Pelosinus sp. IPA-1: one gene and its partner. The main gene of each other region encodes a partner of the protein of the gene in region 2 in a complex. Links are inferred from orthologs where the notes say so. Each region holds a gene or a part of one and is shown on either strand. Other genes may lie near its edges.

The links.
Region 1: the proteins of uvrA (region 2) and mfd are in contact, whole or in part, in a crystal structure (PDB 4DFC), measured with the Escherichia coli proteins. The link is inferred for Pelosinus sp. IPA-1 from one-to-one orthologs.

Annotation. Positions count from the first base shown.
Region 1 is NZ_BSVC01000003.1:584,290-594,460, forward strand. Bases 4,260-8,077 are described here. They hold mfd (transcription-repair coupling factor), read left to right. Parts: upstream 4,260-4,607; coding sequence 4,608-7,877; downstream 7,878-8,077. Other genes in these bases: QSJ81_RS09405 (anti-sigma-F factor Fin), read left to right, coding at 4,260-4,327; spoVT (stage V sporulation protein T), read left to right, coding at 8,050-8,077. In the rest of the region: QSJ81_RS09385 (peptidoglycan DD-metalloendopeptidase family protein), read left to right, coding at 215-1,126; QSJ81_RS09390 (RelA/SpoT domain-containing protein), read right to left, coding at 1,409-2,203; QSJ81_RS09395 (MFS transporter), read left to right, coding at 2,413-3,570; QSJ81_RS09400 (hypothetical protein), read left to right, coding at 3,650-4,033; more of QSJ81_RS09405, read left to right, coding at 4,085-4,259; more of spoVT, read left to right, coding at 8,078-8,619; QSJ81_RS09420 (putative polysaccharide biosynthesis protein), read left to right, coding at 8,787-10,171. UniProt on the Escherichia coli protein: Couples transcription and DNA repair by recognizing RNA polymerase (RNAP) stalled at DNA lesions. Mediates ATP-dependent release of RNAP and its truncated transcript from the DNA, and recruitment of nucleotide excision repair machinery to the damaged site.
Region 2 is NZ_BSVC01000011.1:91,798-101,539, reverse strand. What follows is about bases 4,089-7,477. They hold uvrA (excinuclease ABC subunit UvrA), read right to left. Parts: upstream 7,124-7,477; coding sequence 4,289-7,123; downstream 4,089-4,288. Other genes in these bases: uvrB (excinuclease ABC subunit UvrB), read right to left, coding at 7,271-7,477; QSJ81_RS22690 (acetyl-CoA carboxylase biotin carboxylase subunit), read left to right, coding at 4,089-4,147. In the rest of the region: QSJ81_RS22700 (LemA family protein), read right to left, coding at 67-621; excinuclease ABC subunit UvrC, read right to left, coding at 706-2,505; more of QSJ81_RS22690, read left to right, coding at 2,765-4,088; more of uvrB, read right to left, coding at 7,478-9,331; QSJ81_RS22675 (serine protease family protein), read right to left, coding at 9,488-9,742. UniProt on the Escherichia coli protein: The UvrABC repair system catalyzes the recognition and processing of DNA lesions. UvrA is an ATPase and a DNA-binding protein. A damage recognition complex composed of 2 UvrA and 2 UvrB subunits scans DNA for abnormalities.

The DNA of each region.
Region 1 (10,171 bases), on a different replicon or contig from region 2:
AAATGATAGCACGTTTTAATTTTAAGTATTAATGTACTATTGATTTGTAAAAATTTAGCTGAAAGTTGCCAAAATGGTAAGCTAAATTGCTATGTTATTGAAAATAGTATGCATAAATACTATAGTTGGTGCTTATGATATATTATGTGAATATAACATAGAAAGTTTCTATGTTATATTCATGTTTTTTTCACAAAAAAGTGGAGGTAATGATGTGAATTTGATTTGGATACAAAAACGATCGAGATTTTTATATATGTTGGCAGCTTTTGTTTGTGTGGGATCTCTTCTTTTTTTTGCGGGTAAGACCCCTAAGAATCAACCAATAGAACCAAAGGTAGAGGCAGTTCAATCGGAGGAAAAAGCCAATATAGCAGCTCAGCCAGAAAACGTTCCTAAAAATAAAATCCACACTGTTAAAGAAGGTGAGACCTTGGGTGTGATTGCCGAGCTGTATAATATTGATGTTGATACTTTGCAGGGAGCAAATGAAAATTTGAGTACCGATATTCATCCAGGAGATCAATTGATAATTTTACCGCAAAAAGGTGTACTCTATCGCGCAGACATGGGAGATACCCTATGGAGGATTGCAAATACGTTTCAAGTAGATGTAGCTGCTATTATGGCGGCTAACAATAAGAAGGATGAAGAGTTAGCAATTGGCGAAAATCTGTTCATTCCTGGCGGTAAAAAAATTAAAGAGCCAGAACGGTTACTGGCAAGAGCCGAGTCACCAGCCTCACGTGGCGGTGTAAATAATCGTTTTATTTGGCCGACAGTAGGAGACGTAAGTTCTGGTTTTGGCTACCGATGGGGGAGGCATCATGACGGTATTGATCTTGCTAATGATATTGGAACAACTGTTCGTGCTGCCCGCTCGGGACGTGTAACCTATAGCGGTTGGTCGAGTGGGTATGGTCGATTGGTTACTATAGAGCACGATCAAGGATATACGACTTACTATGGGCATCTTAATGAATCTCTTGTAGAGAGTGGAGAGTACGTAAAAGCAGGTCAAAGTATTGCGTACATGGGGAACACAGGGGACTCTACAGGGCCGCATCTTCACTTTGAGGTGAGAAAAAACGGTACACCGATTAACCCATATAATGTATTACCATAAAATAAAAAAGACATTTTAGAATTGTATTATGTTGACGATTCTATCTATAAATAATGCTAAAAAAGCTAAGGGCAATGTGGAATCACATTGCCCTTAGCTTTTTTGCGGAATCAGATAGTATACATTTTTGATATTAATAGTATGTAGCACTTTGTGGGAAAACGTATGAAACACGAGGTCGCAGATGCAAAGAAAGCAAGGGATTTATATATTTCATGTCCTTCACATTCTTCATGCCTTCGTGGTTCAAAAAGGACGCGTAGCGTTTTTCTTATGCCTTAATTATTTCAACTGTTCTTTTAGTTCTTTTATTTTTAGATCCTTTATTAATATAGTTTTTTCATATTCTTTTTTTATGTCACTAAGGTTTTTATTCAGTTGATTGATAAAGGACGCCATTTCATCAGAGCTGCCCGCGATACGATTAAATAATAAAAGATTAGAAGCTAGTATTTGTGGGATTTCTTTGTGAGAATATCGCAATTGATGGTCGATTTCTCCATAGCCTTCTTCAAAGATTGTTCGTACTTGAATTTCTGCAATTACTTTTTGGTTAGTAGGGAAAAATTCTATCAAGTAGTGAACAGAACGATAGCCGGATTTTCTTGAATTGATTTTAATCTTTAAATCTTCAAAACGCTGAGTGTCATCGCCTTCTCGAACATTTGCGGTAATTTCCATAACCTTCCAAGTTGTTGTAATGAAATTGTGGATATCATCCCAATCTTCTTTGAAAATATGAATCGCCCTAATTCCAATTAAATCAGTTATTTCTTCTTTGTAATTTTCAACTGTAAACTGAAAATCTTTGCCATATGATTCTTTTCTAGATGGTGTTTTGCGAATGATTTTCTCGATAAGTCGTTCTGACTCTTTGACTCTAGATTTTACAAAATGTATTTTAGGGTGTGTTCTTAGTGTACTAGCGATAAATTCAGCCTGGGTTTGGTACACATATTTATAGTTATTAAAATCAAGAAAAATATCTGTTATCGTTTCCCAATTTATTTCACTCTTGATAATATCATCTTCAGAAATATGATGAATTGTTAGAAAAGATTCTTTTATAAGGCTCATATAATATTCCCCTCTGCATGAATAAGCAATATAGATAATGTAATTATAACGAAGAATTCTATAATTAACAATTAATCTTCTCAAGATGTTTAATAATATATACGTGAATTGACCCTAGGCTTGAAATAGAATATTTTATCGCCTTTTTGAGAAATGCTAATAGAATGAGAAGCCATCAAGTTAACAAAATATACTATTTGGGGGATTCTATGAATCTAGATTTAAACCTTTTACTGCCGTATCTTATTTTTGCCTTTCAGGGACTCACAGCTCCTCTTGGCAGTGTTATGATCATAGAGATTGCTAGGAAGTATTCTGTAGATACTTCAACGATTGGTTATGTTTTTGCTCTTGGCATTATAGGTGGCGGCATAGCAGCCTTAGCAAGCGGTTTTTTGCTAGAGGTAATTGGAAAACGCAGACTCATTTTTGTAGGAATTTTATGTGGCGGATTGGCTGCTCTCTCAATTACGGTTTCTAATCATTTAACGATGTTTGGGATTGGTGTATTTCTTACAGGGTTGAGCAATTGGCTCTTGACGGCTGTTGGTAACGAGATCGTAATTGAAAATTACCAAGGAAACAAACGCTCCTCAAAACTTAACTTACTAAATTTCTTTTATAGTGCAGGTGCGTTAGTAACTCCCGCTATGGCTGGTTCTATGTTAGCGAGGGGCATTCAGTGGGAAATGATTTTTTTGACGCCCTTTACGTTACTAGGAGCATTGGCTCTATTTGCTTACTTTTTAAAATCTAACCTGCCTAAAGTTCCTGCAAATTCATTGGAAGAACTTGCGCAATCTAACTCTAGTGAAAGTTGGAGCTCAAGTATGTATCGGACTAGCATCGCTTTGGGAGTTTATTGTATGTTGGAACTTAGTTATACCTATTGGATTGTTTTACATCTTCGGGAGAACTTGTCAGTAGATGTTGTGGAGGCAAGTTTGGTGCTGACTATTTTTTATATATGCCAGGCGATAGGTAGAGTTATAACAGGGATTGTAATAAACTACATATCTCTTTACCGCTATATCATTTCCTGCGCTTTTATTGGTCTTGCTGCTGCCAGTTTCATTATTATTAGCAAGAGCTACGTAGTGATACTTTGCCTAACAATCTTGTTAGGGTTAGCAGTCGCTGGTTTGTATCCATCAATCCTCTCCTATGGAACCTTACAAGCTACGCATTCACCTCGTGCTGTGACTTTCTTTTTGACATCTGGTCTTGCTGGTTCCGTTGTGGGAATGTTGGTAACCAGTTTTCTAAAACAACAAGTTGGCTCTTGGGCATGTATTGTTGTCACGGCTGTATCGGCGGCATTGGTTATCCTATTGATAGGAAGTACTATAGAAAAGGGGGAGGGGTAACCTAGCCGTTACTAATTGTATAAATACCACTCACATCGGCAATAATAGACTCATTGTAGTTGTATATAAAGAGGTAATCATGGCTTATGTGATTGGCTGTTTAATGGCTGGTTTGAGTTTCTTATTAAATAAAGTGTTAATACAGTATATTGGCATTAAGGCTGTCATTAGTTATAGCCCTTTGGTAGAAGAAATGACAAAGACACTTTGTTCTTACTATTTAGCGGCTGATATTTTAGTTACCCATGTTGTTTTTGGTATTTTGGAAGCTGCTTATGATTGGTATTGTGACCAGTTGGGGCGGGGGGGATATGCAGCTTTATTTAGTATAGTAGGTCACACCGTTTTTGGAGCATCTACACTTCTAATTTTACATATGAGTGGCAGCGTGGTCTTAGCAATTCTTGTAGCCAGCTGCATACATTTAGTTTGGAATGTAACAATGATTCGGTTATCTTCCTAACTAGTTATAACTATAAGTTTTTACGTATTATTTTGGAGGCGAAAATGGATCATGAAAATATATTATAGTTGTGAACATTGTGGTGATGCTATTGATACAATAGAGGTAGATGAAGTAGATGAAGTTAAGTTCGGTTTTGATTGCTTGACTGCTGAAGAACGCCAAGATATAATAAAAGTTGATTTAATGAAGAATACTATGTATGTTCATTCTTTATGTGATAAGTGTATAGAGTCCATGGGATTTTTTGAGGAAGGGCTGCCTCAAAAGCAGCAAAAAGAGCTTTTACATTAAGAAATCTTCGATCTTCACAGCTTATGATGCAGGCAAAGAGTAGTCGTACTTGCTTGCAAAAAAAAGGTGGATTACATTTCTATTGTTTGCAGTATAATACAGTAAGGTACCAGGGCTTTAGCAACAGCTAAAGCCCCTTTTTACCTGTCGCTCTTGTGAAGGATTAAGAGAGCTGCATGGTATGGTTGTGGTGTGTTAAATACCACATGTTCAGTGACTAGTTTTTTAAAATATCATGATATAGTAGTATGAAAGTTTTCTGATTGTAGGATGAGGTGCTATGAATAATTTATTTGAAATTATGAAAAATGACCCAGGGATAAAGCGGGTATTTGCCGCTTATCAAATGACTGCTAGCCAAAGCCAAATTTATGGCGTAACAGGTGCGCAAAAAAGCGCATTGTTGGCTGCGGCCTATCAATTAAGTCCAAGGCCTACTGTGATTATTACTGGCAATCAGGAGTCGGTGGAACAATTGCGTGCTGATTTTGCCACATTACTTCCTGGTACCCTTGTTCTTGAATTGCCTGCTTTGGATATTATTACCTTTACTGCCGCTGCTAAAGGGGTAGAGTTAGCAGCCCGTCGTATGGATGTTTTAGGACGCATGATACGGGGGGAAAATCTGATTGTTTTAGCAACGGCTGAGGCAACAATCCAAAAAGTGTTACCACGAGAACATTTTGAGAATAATCGTATTACAATAACCAGTGGTACAGAAATTATCCGTGAGGAATTATTAGAATCTCTGGTTCGATTTGGTTATGAGCGAGTGGAACAAGTAGACGGGCTTGGTCAATTTAGTGCCAGAGGCGGAATTATAGATATATTCCCTATCAGCAGTAAAGTGCCAATTCGTTTGGAGTTATTCGGCGATGAAGTAGATTCTCTGCGTGAATTTGATGCTGGGACACAAAGATCTATGCATCCTGTAGTGCAAGCTGACATTTTGCCTCTTTCAGAAGTAGAGCAAACAGGAACGCCTACTGTGTTCTTATCCTATTTGCCTTCTAGTGCCACTGTAGTATTTGATGAAGCTGCTCGCGTTCGGGAGCAGATGAGTAAGTTGGTTAAGGAAAATCCTGAACTGAAGAAAAGTACTTTTACTTGGTCAGATATAGTAGGCGCTGCGAAATATTATAATGTAATGTACTTATCTTTAATGTTACAAAAGATTCCTTATACCCAACCTGATGAAATTGTTAGTATTACGGCTAAAAGTATTGTGCCATTTCAACGTCAGATGGATATGTTACTCGCCGAATTAAAAAGTTGGCAGGAGCATAAATCATATACTATTATTTTCATGTCAAATAGTGAGAAAGCCCTATCACTTCAGCATAGTTTGGCAGAGGACGGTATTCATGCTGTTTTTTCTGAAACAATTCCTGCCCTAGTGGAAGGCTCTGTATTAGTGACCGTGGGTTTATTAACGGCAGGTTTTGAGCTGCCACAGGCTCATATGGCTGTTATTACAGAAAAAGATATTATGGGCAGGCAAAAGAAAAAGCCTCGCCCAAGAGTGGGTAAAGGGCAGCAAATTGCCTACTTCCGTGATATTAAGATTGGCGACTATGTTGTACATGTCAATCATGGTATTGGAAAGTATGTAGGAGTAGAGACCCTTGTTGTTGGTAACGTTCATAAAGATTACTTACACATCCGCTATGCTGGAGAAGACAAACTTTACGTTCCGACAGATCAAGTAAATCTATTACAAAAGTACATTGGTTCAGAAGGGGATGCACCTCGTTTAAACAAAATGGGGGGTAGCGAATGGCTAAAAGCCAAGGGAAAAGCAGAAAAGGCCGTGGCGGACATGGCAAAAGAATTGCTAGAGATCTATGCCAAACGGGAGATTGTATCTGGCTACGCTTTTGAGGCGGATACTCCTTGGCAAAAAGAATTTGAAGATGCTTTCCCTTTTGAAGAAACGCCAGATCAATTAAGTGCTATTACTGAAATAAAAGCAGATATGCAGCAGGCGAAGCCCATGGATCGACTATTATGTGGGGATGTGGGTTTTGGTAAAACGGAGGTTGCTGTTCGCGCAGCTTTTAAAGCGGTTATGGGTGGTAAGCAAGTGGCGATTTTGGTACCCACCACAGTGTTGGCTCAGCAGCATTATCAGACGATAAGTGCTCGGTTTGCCGGTTTTGGGCCAGTTGTAGATGTGATTAGTCGTTTTCGTAGTGCAAAAGAGCAACGTGCAACGATTGAGGCCTTAAGGAACGGCCAAGTAGACGTATTAATTGGGACACACCGTATTTTGCAATCGGATGTGAAATTTAAAGATATTGGTCTGCTCATTGTAGATGAAGAACAGCGTTTTGGGGTGAAGCAAAAAGAAAAGTTAAAACAGTGGAGTGCAGGCATTGACGTACTTACCTTAAGCGCTACACCAATCCCACGAACTCTACATATGTCATTAGTAGGGGCGAGGGATATGAGTATTATTGAAACTCCTCCCGAAGAACGTTTCCCCGTACAAAGTTATGTAGTGGAATATAACGAAGAAGTTATGCGTGATGCAATTAAACGGGAACTAAAAAGAGGTGGTCAGGTATATTTTGTCTATAACAGAGTGCAAACCATTGATAAAATGCATCGTAGGTTGTCAGAAATGCTGCCTGATGCCAAAATTAGGGTAGCCCATGGGCAAATGCCAGAAGAAATATTAGAACAAGCTATGCTTGATTTTTATGAGGGTAATGATGATGTATTGCTGTGCACTAGTATCATTGAAAATGGCCTTGATGTACCAAATGCCAATACCATTATTGTTTATGATGCAGATCGATTTGGCTTATCACAACTTTATCAGATGCGGGGAAGAGTCGGACGTTCTCATCGTATGGCTTTTGCCTATTTTACCTATCGACAAGATAAAGTTTTGACAGAAGTAGCTGAAAAACGTTTGCAAGCAATTAAGGAGTTTGCAGAATTAGGTGCGGGTTTTAAAATTGCCATGCGTGATTTAGAAATTAGAGGTGCTGGAAATCTCTTGGGAGCCCAGCAGCATGGACATATTGTTAGTGTAGGTTTTGAAATGTATTGTCGTTTATTGGATGAAGCTGTTCAACAGCTAAAAACTGGACAAAAATTCGAGGCACCGATTGAACCAGTGCTAGAATTTAATATAGATGCTTATATAAGTGGCGACTATATTAGCGATGCTATGCATAAAATTGAAATATACCAACGTATTGCTGCCAGCAGGAATGAACAACATATTTCGGATCTTGTTGATGAATTGGTAGATCGATTTGGTGAGCCACCCACCTGTGTGGTTAATTTATTGGAAGTTGTTAGAATTAAAAATTTAGCGAGAACAATTGGTATTCGGTCGATTATTCAGCAAAGTAATTATATTGAAGTCACATTTATTGACCGGCCTCATGTAGAACCGACTCAAATTATGGCTCTAAAAGATGCGTTTCCCAATCGGGTAATGATGTATCCTGAAGGGATTCGTCTAAAGACGGCTCAAATTAAGAGTGAGACATTACTTGGCTGGTTGGTGAAAGTACTTAAAACATTAGTTCCTTGAAAAAAAGATATAAAATTCCGAATGACCATCCCCTAGTGATCTTCTATGTCCGAAGGCTCTGGCCGTTTAATTGAAGTTTTTTTAACACAAGGTGTGTGAATAAAAATGTCAAGTTGGATATATACTATCTCTGAAATCAGTTGACAAAAACTGTAGAAAAGGGGGGAAACTGGTGAAAGCGACTGGAATTGTAAGAAGAATTGATGATTTAGGTAGAGTAGTAATACCAAAAGAAATTAGGCGAACACTTAGAATACGTGAAGGTGATCCACTGGAAATATATGTTGATCGAGAAGGGGAAGTTATTCTTAAGAAATACTCTCCAGTAAGTGAACTAGGTGATTTCGCAAAGGAATATGCTGATTCATTGTATGAGGCAGTAGGTCATATTGTCTTAATAGCAGACAGAGATACTATAGTCGCTGTCGCAGGCTCGTCGAAGAAAGAGTTCTTGAATAAGCCATTGGGTTCTGTATTGGAAAAAGTAATGGAAGATCGTAAGGCAATAGTATTAAACAATCTTACTGACGGCAAAGGTTGTAAAGGTTGTATTATTGATGCAGGTGATGATGATGAAGTATGTAAATTTACGTCAGAAGTCATTGCCCCGATTATTGTTGAAGGTACGTCCATTGGTGCAGTCGTTCTTTGTTCCAAACAGCAGGGAGTGCAGATGAGTGAAATGGAAGTCAAGTTAGCAGAAACTGCTGCAGGATTCCTTGCAAAACAAATGGCAACATAAATCACTTTTGCATTAGTCATAAGTAGCGGACACCAGTTCGCTACTTTTTGTATTTTTTCTTTAGAAAAAAAGTATGAGCTATTTTTTGCACTTTATTATAATATAATATGCACCTTCAGAATAAGTATAGTATGATACGAATGGCAATGCTGGAGGGAAGAAAATAGGTGAGTAAAGATACTTTTTTAAAAGGGGCATTCATTTTAACTGTTGCCGGTGTTATTGTTAAATTAATTGGATCGGTAAACCGTATTTTACTGTCTCGCCTATTAGGGGGAGAGGGTATTGGATTATATCAAATGGCTTATCCCATTTATCTTTTGGCATTAAGTGTTTCATCTGCTGGTATCCCTGTAGCGATTTCGATCATTGTGGCAGAGAAGGTAGCATTATCTGATTTCCGTGGGGCAAATCGCGTATTTCGTATTTCGTTAGGTTTACTAATTCTGACAGGGGTTACTTTTACTTTTTTATTATATTTTGGTGCGGGGTGGCTAATTGAGCATCAATTTATAAGAGATTCTCGGGCGTATTATGCGATAGCCGCATTAGCTCCAGCAATATTCTTTGTTACTGTCTTATCTAGCTATCGGGGTTATTTTCAAGGTTTGCAGATGATGACACCCACTGCCGTATCTCAAATATTTGAGCAGCTGCTTCGGGTAATAATCATGATTGCTCTCGCCTTTTATTTATTGCCACTTGGCCTTGAGTATGCGGCGGCAGGCGCTAGTTTTGGAGCAGCTCCTGGAGCTGTAGCTGGACTAATAGTACTAATGTATTATTACTGGAACCACCGGATAGAATTACAGACGAAGATGGTTGCTGAGCCGATTATCAAACAAGAAGCAAGTAGTAAGGTTATATCTCGCATTATAAAACTTGCCTTACCTGTATCATTAGCCAATATTATGCTTCCTGTAGTGTCGAGTATTGATTTGTTAATCGTACCCGCAAGGCTTGAGGTTGCCGGCTATTCCATTGAACAGGCTACCGAGTTATTTGGTTATTTAACAGGTATGGCAATTGCACTAATTAATGTGCCTACAATTTTAACCGGATCTTTGTCGTCTAGCTTAGTACCTGCCATTTCCGAGGCATTTACACTTAAGGATCACCACAGAATCTATCAAAGTACGGCCATGGCAATGAGGATTGCTAATTTAATTACAATACCGAGTTTTATTGGCATGTATCTTTTGGCGACACCCATATCTTTAATGCTTTATGGTACACCAAATGCAGGTGTCTCTATTGCCATATTATCAGGTGGTGTTGTACTACTAGGGATTCACCAAGTGACTACAGGAGTTTTACAAGGACTCGGGCATACAGCCATTCCTCTTATTAATATGGTAGTTGCTGCTATTGTAAAGATCATGTTAAGCTGGACGTTAACAGCGATGCCGTCTTTAGGGATTGAAGGTGCTGCGTGGGCGACAAATGTAGATTTTACCTTGGGGGCTCTTTTGAATGTATATTTTGTGTATCATTATGTAGGCTTTAGCATTGACGCTAAAGATACGGTAAAAGCAGCGATTGCTGCGGTTGT
Region 2 (9,742 bases):
CGATTTATTAAACTATTTATAATCTTTCCCTCTGTGTTTCTCTGTGTCCTCTATGTTCAATTCTCCCTAAAACTTAACTTGTGGTACTTGCTGAGCTCCTTCAGCCGCTTTGAAATATTCTTTGGGACCAAAACCTAACATACCTGCATAAATACTAGAAGGGAAGGTCCGAATTTTAGTATTATACATCTGAACTGAATCGTTATAGTCTTTACGGGCCACTGCTATACGATTCTCTGTTCCAGCCAGTTCATCTGAAAGTTGCCTAAAGTTCTGATCTGCCTTTAAGTTAGGATAGTTTTCTGCAATAACCAGTAATCTAGATAAAGCGCCACCCAATTCATTGTTAGCTTCTGCTTTGGCGGCAGGTCCTTGCCCTCCTGCCAGCTTGGCTCTTGCATCAGCAACTGCTTGAATCGCAGCTTGTTCATGTTTTGCATAACCAGATACGGTGGCTGTTAAATTTGGTATTAAATCAGCACGACGCTGCAATTGATTTTCTACCTGACTCCATTTACCATTCACTGCTTCATTCATACCTACAAGACTGTTATAACCTGAAAATGCTCCTACCACTAGTACTGCAACTAGGGCAAGTACAATCCATATTGTTTTATTCATATTACTTAATCCTCCTTAGAATCGATACTACTTATTATTTTATCCAATTTTAGCGAAAATAGAAAGCAATTATTTTTCCAGTTATCACCGTTGCTGCCTAAAAAAATCATATACGGCTTGCGCCGCGGGGAAAGTCATTGATGGTGCGGCAGCCAATTCTTCTACCGTAGCCCCTTTTATTTTTGGCAGGCTGCCAAAATGATCCCAGAGAGCTTTACGACGTTTGGCGCCAATTCCTGGTACATGATCAAGAACTGACACCATATTCCGCTTGGAGCGCAACGTACGATGATAGGTTACAGCAAATCGATGGGCCTCATCCCGTATGCGCTGCATCAGATAGAGCGCCTGTGAGTGACGAGGTAAAATCAAAGGATCACTCTGACCTTCACAAAAAATATATTCAAATTCTTTTGCTAAACCAATTACAGGAACATCTAGCAAACCAGATCCGCGAATTATGGTAAGAGCCGCACTCAACTGTCCCTTGCCACCATCAATAATGATTAAATCAGGTATTGGTTGATTGGTTGCGCCATAACGCCTACTAACTACCTCCTGCATAGATTTAAAATCATCTGGTTTACCTTCTACTGTGCGTAGCTTATAACGACGATAAGCTTCTTTCTTTGGCATGCCATTTTCAAAAACCACCATAGAGGCAACGGTTTCAGACCCTTGAATATGAGAAATATCAAAGCATTCCATACGTATCGGAGGTGCCTGTAGTCCTAAATATCGTCCAAGATCCGCCATAGCTCCTTCTGTTTGTTCTGAATGGGCTTTGATTTTTCCTTCTTGTTCACTAAGGACAATCGCAGCATTTCCATCAGCCATAGTGACAATATCTTTTTTCGTGCCTCTTTTTGGGATTTCTACAGTTACACGACTGCCTTTTAATTGGCTTAACCAATCCGATAGCAACGCCTGCTCGGGAACATCCATAGGCAGCAATAATTCCTTGGGGATAAAGGTAGACTGGCTGTAATATTGCTTAATAAAAGCAGCTAATACTACATCATCCTCTTCCTGATCACTACCTGCCAGTAAGAAATGATCCCGCCCCACCATTTTGCCACTGCGTATAAAATAAACTTGCACACAAGTTCCTAACGCAGAACGAGCCAGACCAATAGCATCTTGATCCCCTGCGCCGGTAACAATGTTTTGTTTTTCTCTGACTTTTTCTACAGCTGCTAATTGATCCCTGAGTTTTGCAGCTTGTTCAAATTGCAGTTCTTCTGCTGCTAATTCCATCCGTTTTTTTAGACTCTGTACTACAGCATCACTACGACCTTCGAGCAGTAAGCAAACTTCTTTGATCATGCCGTTATAAGTTTCCCTATCTACAAACCCAGCGCAAGGCGCAAGACATCGTTTTATATGATATTCCAAACAAGGGCGTCTGGCATCTAAATTACGACAACTACGCAGAGGAAATAATTTTCTCATTAGTTTAATACTTTCATGGACAGCCCCTGCACTAGTAAAAGGACCAAAATAACGAGCACCATCTTTTTGTACCCTGCGGGTAGCATACAAACGAGGAAAATCTTCATTTGTCGTTACCTTAATATAAGGATAGGTTTTGTCATCTCGCAAACTAATATTGTATTTTGGCCGATGTTTTTTTATTAAATTACATTCAAGAATTAAGGCTTCAATTTCCGAAGCTGTAACAATATATTCTAAATCGGCAATCCGTGAAACCATGGCCTGCACTTTTGGAGAGTGATTGCGACTAGATTGAAAATAGGAACGAACACGATTTTTTAGTACTACCGCTTTGCCAACATAAATAATGTGATCTTGGGCATCCTTCATTAAATAAACACCTGGTTTATCTGGCAAGTGGTTTACTTTTTCTAATAATTCATCATTCATTTTTTACAAAACTCCTTTTGAGAAAAAAATCACATTGCCAAAAACATAAAACTATGAGATAATTGTAACATACTTTTAGCACCTGCTCACAATAAAAATCTAAACTGACCCAATTCCAATATATACCTGAACTTTAATGAGACGTTCAATGTATACATGCATGAAACTCATTGTAGACTTAATTTTTATATACTATAATTAATTTCATTGGTGTTAAGAGCACATTAAACTTTGCTATTTAAATGGGAGGTCAATGCTGATGTTCAAGAGACTACTTATCGCCAATCGTGGTGAAATTGCAGTTAGAATTATTCGAGCCTGCCAGGAACTAGATATTGAAACAGTCGCCGTATATTCAGATGTTGATGCCGATGCTCTCCATGTACAATTGGCTGACCACGCATACAATATCGGGCCTGCAGATGCAATGAAAAGCTATCTAAACATGGATGCGATTATTATGGCTGCCAAAGCATCAAAGGCAGAAGCCATTCACCCGGGATACGGATTTTTATCGGAAAATGCTGATTTTGCTGAAAAGGTTACCAATGCTGGTTTGGTGTTTGTTGGCCCTAGTGCTGAAATCATCCGCCAAGTAGGAAACAAAGATGCAGCCCGAGAAGCCATGAAGGCTGCTGGTCTGCCAATGACAATAGGCAGTGAACCGATTACTAGCAATGAACATGCTTATAAACTTGCCACAGAAATAGGCTATCCTGTTATTTTGAAACCTGTGTCAGGTGGTGGCGGTAAATCTATGTTTGTCGCCAATAACCAGGATGAGTTAGTTAGTGCTTTAAATAAAGTAGATGTGACATATAGCTCTTTTTATTTGGAAACCTATATCTCCGAAGCACGACATATTGAAGTGCAAATTATGGCGGATACCTATGGAAACATTCTTCATGTTGGTGAGCGGGAATGTTCCCTGCAGCGTCGCAACCAAAAAGTTCTTGAAGAATCTCCTTCTAGTGCTTTAACCCCAGAAATGCGTACAAAAGTCGGAGCCATGGCGATTCGTGCCGCAAAAAGCATTTTTTACACCAATTTAGGTACTGTTGAATTTTTATTGGATGTAAAAACAGGTAAGTTCTACTTTATGGAAATTAACCCTCGGATTCAAGTAGAACATGCCGTTACGGAAATGGTCACCGGTATTGATTTGGTACGTCGACAAATTCGTATAGCTGCTGGTGAACCTCTTAACAAAAAGCAAGAAGATATCATTTTTAGCGGTCACGCTATCGAATGCCGAATTAATGCAGAAGATCCCGATATGTGTTTTGCCCCTTCTCCTGGTTATATTGATTTTTACCACGAAGCAGGCGGTCCAAGAGTTCGTGTCGATAGTGGCGTATGTGCTAGCATGACGGTACAACCTCATTATGACTCTATGATTGCCAAAGTCATTGCCCATGGTCGCACTAGAGGGGATGCCATTAAAATTATGCGCAGAGCCTTAGCTGAATTCCGTATTTCTGGCATAAAAACAAATATTAGCTTTCAGCAAGAAGTCTTGAATAACCCTCATTTCTGTAGTGGTAATATCGACACTCAATTTATTTATAAACGCATGACTCCTCGTAAAGAAGAAGAATGCGAAATAGAAAACGAAAATAGAAAATTTTATTCCCAAGAGTAGGCGCTAGCGCCTACTCTTTTTTATTCTTATGGGATAAACTGAGGACGATTTAACCGCAGAGAGCACAGAGGACACAGAACGAAGCAATGAGGGTTTACTATTATCCTCTCTGTGACCTCTGCGCCTCTGCGGTTAATTCTGTTATTCTCGTATTCCTCTTTCTAATATAGGAGCCAAATATTGTCCGGTATAGGACTCCGCAGTTTTTGCGATTTCTTCAGGAGTACCTTTAGCAATAATCGTACCGCCTCGACTGCCACCTTCTGGTCCTAGATCTATTACATAATCCGCAGTTTTTATTACATCAAGATTATGTTCAATTACTACAACGGTATCCCCGCCATCTGCTAAACGCTGAAGCACCGTAAGCAAACGATGAATATCGGCTGTATGAAGACCAGTGGTCGGCTCATCTAAAATATATAACGTCTTACCTGTACTGCGCCTTGCTAGTTCCGTACCCAATTTTATTCGCTGGGCCTCTCCTCCAGATAAGGTGGTGGCAGGCTGCCCCAGCTTAATATAGCCAAGACCAACATCCTGTAAAATTTGTAACTTCCGTTGAATCTTGGGGATGTTTTGAAAGAACTCTACCCCCTCATCAACTACCATATCCAGCACTTGAGAGATACTTTTTCCTTTATATCGTACTTCTAACGTTTCTCTGTTATAACGATCGCCTTTACATACTTCACAAGGAACATAAACATCAGGCAAAAAGTGCATTTCAATTTTGATAATACCATCGCCACGACAAGCTTCACACCGTCCGCCCTTAACATTAAAACTAAAACGCCCAGGCTTATAGCCTCGCATTTTTGCTTCTTGGGTTTGACTAAAAACTTCCCGAATGACATCAAATAATCCTGTATAGGTAGCTGGATTGGAACGAGGCGTACGACCAATTGGTGACTGATCAATATCAATTATTTTGTCAATATTCTCTACGCCACGAATGTCATCATGGGCTCCCGGACGCTGTTTCGAACCAGGATATACCCTCGATGCCAAACCTTTGTATAAAATTTCGTTGACTAAAGTACTCTTACCAGAGCCTGACACTCCTGTCACAGCAGTAAATACGCCTAAAGGAAACTTCACTGTAACTTTCTTTAGATTATTTTCTTTGGCACCTACGACCTCTAGCCACTTGCCGTTGGGTTTACGCCTTACTTTTGGTATGGGAATGTATTTACTTCCATTTAAATATTGTCCAGTAATGGATTCTGAGCAAGCCTTAATCTCGTCGACTGTGCCTTGGACTACTACTTGTCCACCATGGGCACCCGCTGCTGGGCCAATATCAATAATATGATCTGCTGCGTACATCGTGTCTTCATCATGTTCAACGACCAATAAACTGTTACCCACATCTCGCAAATGCCGCAAGGTGGCCAATAGACGATTGTTATCTCGTTGATGCAGCCCAATGCTAGGTTCGTCCAGGATATACAATACCCCAACTAAACCAGAACCAATTTGGGTAGCTAAACGAATTCGCTGTGCTTCACCACCAGATAAGGTGCCTGCTGCCCGATCTAATGTCAAATAATCTAACCCAACATTTAGTAAAAAGCCAAGTCGAGCATTAATTTCTTTGAGAATTTGCTGGGCAATGGTCTTTTCCCTTTCTGTCAGCTCTAAATTACGGAAAAACTCCTGACTTTCCCCAATCGTTGCTGTAGTCACTTCATAAATATTCTTACCACCGACCTTAACGGATAAGGCTTCCGGTTTTAATCTAGCTCCCTTACACTTAGGACAAGGTTTCGTACTCATATATTCTTCAATGTCTTCCCGAGACCAATCGGAAACAGTTTCTCGATATCTACGGTTCAATAAAGGAATTACACCTTCAAAAACAGCGTAATAAGTTTTGCTTTCTCCATACATGTTGTCATATTCAAAATGGAACTTTTCCAGTCCTGAACCTGTCATAATAATTTCTTGTACCTCAGGAGATAAACTTTCCCAAGTATTCGTTAAAGAATAATTATATTTTTCCAAAACAGCTTCCAATTGACACATGAAATAGGAGTTGGTATTTTTACTTAATGGCGCGATGGCCCCATCAAGGAGAGCTTTACTAGGATCTGGAATGATAAGAGATGGATCAACCTCCATATTGTTCCCCAGACCAGTACAATCAGGACAAGCACCAAATGGACTATTAAAAGAAAAGATCCTTGGGGCAATTTCTGGCAGACTAATCCCACATTCGATACAAGCAAAATTTTGGCTAAAGATTTTTTCTTGGTCACCAACGATATCAACATTGACGACACCTTCCCCCAAGGTAAGAGCTGTCTCTAAGGAATCGGCTAAACGCTGGGTAATTCCTTCTCGCACAACGATTCGATCCACTACCACCTCAATGGTGTGCTTTTTGTTTTTTTCTAATTTAATTTCTTCTGCAATATCGCGAATTTCCCCATCGATTCGCACCCTAACATAGCCATTTTTGCGGATATCCTCAAGCACTTTCTGGTGCTCCCCTTTTTTGCCACGTATTACACCGGCAATTAACATGAGGCGAGTTCCCTCCGGTAAGGCAACCAATTGATCCACCATTTGCTGAATTGTCTGTTGGCTAATGGGTTTACCACATTTAGGACAATGAGGCCGTCCTGCCCTTGCAAATAAGAGACGTAAATAATCATAGATTTCCGTTACTGTTCCCACCGTAGAACGAGGATTACGACTGGTCGTTTTTTGGTCAATTGAAATAGCCGGTGATAAACCTTCAATATAATCCACATCCGGCTTGTCCATTTGTCCCAAAAACTGACGAGCATAGGCAGACAGTGACTCTACATACCGTCTTTGCCCCTCAGCATATATCGTATCAAAAGCTAAGGAAGACTTGCCAGACCCACTTAGGCCAGTAATAACCACTAACTCATTACGTGGGATTTCTATATCAATATTTTTCAAATTGTGCTGTCTCGCACCTTTAATAACAATTTTTTCTTTCACTAGAATGTTCCTTTCTGTCACAAAATATTTAATTGAACCACAAAGACACAAAGGACACAAAGATTTTCACTGGGGATTACCACAATACACCCCCTTACAAGATCCTTTGTGTGCCGCAAAGCGGCATTGTGTCTTTGTGGTTCATAATTACTTTTTCTTTTTACTCCTAGGTGGCGACTCTTTTGGTGCTTTGCCAACTCGCCCTTTTAGTTCAACAATCATATCTCGAAGTTCGGCAGCCCGTTCAAACTGGAGTTGCTTAGAGGCAAGGCGCATTTCTTTTTCTAGATTACCAATTAAGTCTAACATTTCCCCTTGGCTCATGTTTCCTAGACGGTCTGTTTTATATATTTCGGGTGTTTCTGCTACCTTAGTTGTTTCAATCAATTCCTTGACTTTCTTTCGGATAGTCATCGGGGTAATGCCGTGTTCCTCGTTATAAGCCTCTTGAATTGCACGGCGACGATTGGTTTCTTCCATTGCTCGTGCCATAGATTTAGTAATCACGTCGGCATACATAATAACTCGTCCATTCACATTACGTGCAGCTCTACCAATGGTCTGAATTAGAGAAGTATCGGAACGCAAAAAGCCTTCTTTATCTGCATCTAATATCGCCACCAAAGTGACTTCCGGCAAATCTAAACCTTCCCGTAAGAGGTTGATGCCAATCAATACATCAAAAACACCAGCCCGCAAATCACGAATAATTTCTCCCCGCTCAATGGTAACAATATCAGAATGTAAATACCGTACACGGATTCCCATCTCTTTTAAAAACTCTGTGAGATTTTCTGCCATCTTTTTAGTTAAGGTAGTTACTAAAACCCTTTCATTGGCAGCAGCTCGTATTTTGATTTCACCTAGCAAATCATCCATCTGACCTTTGATAGGACGTACTTCTACTTCAGGATCGATAAGACCCGTTGGCCGAATGACTTGCTGGGCAACTTGACTAGCCTCCCCTAATTCATAAGCGCTTGGTGTCGCCGATACATAGACAATTTGGTTAATGCGCTCTGTAAACTCTAAAAAGGTAAGAGGCCGATTATCGAAAGCAGAAGGCAAGCGGAAACCATTCTCCACCAGAGAGGCTTTGCGGGCTTTATCTCCTGCATACATAGCCCGAAGCTGGGGAAGCATGACATGAGACTCGTCCACAACAATCATAAAATCCTCAGGAAAATAATCAATGAGTGTATAAGGAGAATCTCCTGGATTACGCCCTGTTAGATGGCGAGAATAATTTTCGATCCCTGAACAATATCCCATTTCTTGCATCATTTCCAAATCATATTTCGTCCGCTGCTCTAGGCGTTGAGCTTCTACCAACTTACCATTCGCCTTAAAAAATGCCAATTGTACTTCTAGTTCTGCCTCAATATCTCTTACTGCCCTGAGCATATTTTCCCTGGAGGTAACATAGTGAGAGGCAGGATAGATGGCAATGTGCTTGCGTTCTGCCATAATTTCGCCTGTTAAGGTATCAATCTCTAAAATCCGTTCAATTTCATCACCAAATAATTCCACTCGGATCGCTCTTTCCCCATAGGCTGCAGGAAAGATTTCTACCACATCGCCCCGTACCCTAAATTTGCCGCGAATAAAATTAATATCATTTCGTTCATATTGAATAGCAACTAATTTACGTAAAATTTCATCGCGGTCTTTTGTTTGTCCTTGCCGTAAAGATAGAACTAGACCATGATATTCATCTGGCGAACCTAAACCATAGATGCAAGATACACTGGCAACTATAATCACATCACGTCGCTCGAATAGGGAACTGGTAGCAGAGTGACGCAATTTATCAATCTCATCATTAATCGAAGCATCTTTCTCAATATAGGTGTCTGTATGAGCAATATATGCTTCTGGTTGGTAATAATCATAATAGCTGACAAAATACTCCACTGCATTGTTAGGAAAAAACTCCTTGAATTCACTGGCTAATTGAGCAGCCAGTGTTTTATTATGAGCAATGACTAAGGTTGGTTTTTGAACCTGTTCAATTAATTTAGCAATAGTGAAGGTCTTTCCTGTGCCTGTTGCCCCAAGAAGCACCTGGGCCTTTTGCCCTTCTAAAATACCCGTTTCCAGGGTACGGATGGCAGAAGGCTGATCTCCTGTCGGCACGAAAGGAGCTTCTACTTTAAAAGGTATGCCTCCCTCATGATAGGTCGTATTCAACTTAGGAACAGTAGCCATAATATCACCAGTCTTTACAAAATATTAATCCACATTATATATATTTTATCTTATCACAGTACATACGTTCGGTCAAAGTGAAATTTAATGACAGTCATAATTCTATTATATAATAATTCTCTTATAATATATATTGTTTTTAAATTACTATATTTACTATTTATTCCTCCACTTTTTTTTCACTTTCTCCCACAACCAAAACTTATCTTCCGTTAACTCTACATAATATAATTCGTTGCCTTCTGGTACTAAAATCACACCTAACATTCGCTGACCTTTGGAGAATTTCACCTTCGTCTCCATTTTTTGACCATCTCTTACCATTTGTATCATAAATTCGTTGGGGACAAGGGAAATAGCCTCTGCCAATTGATCCCTTCTGTTGATCGGCATACCATGTAAGGTTAACAA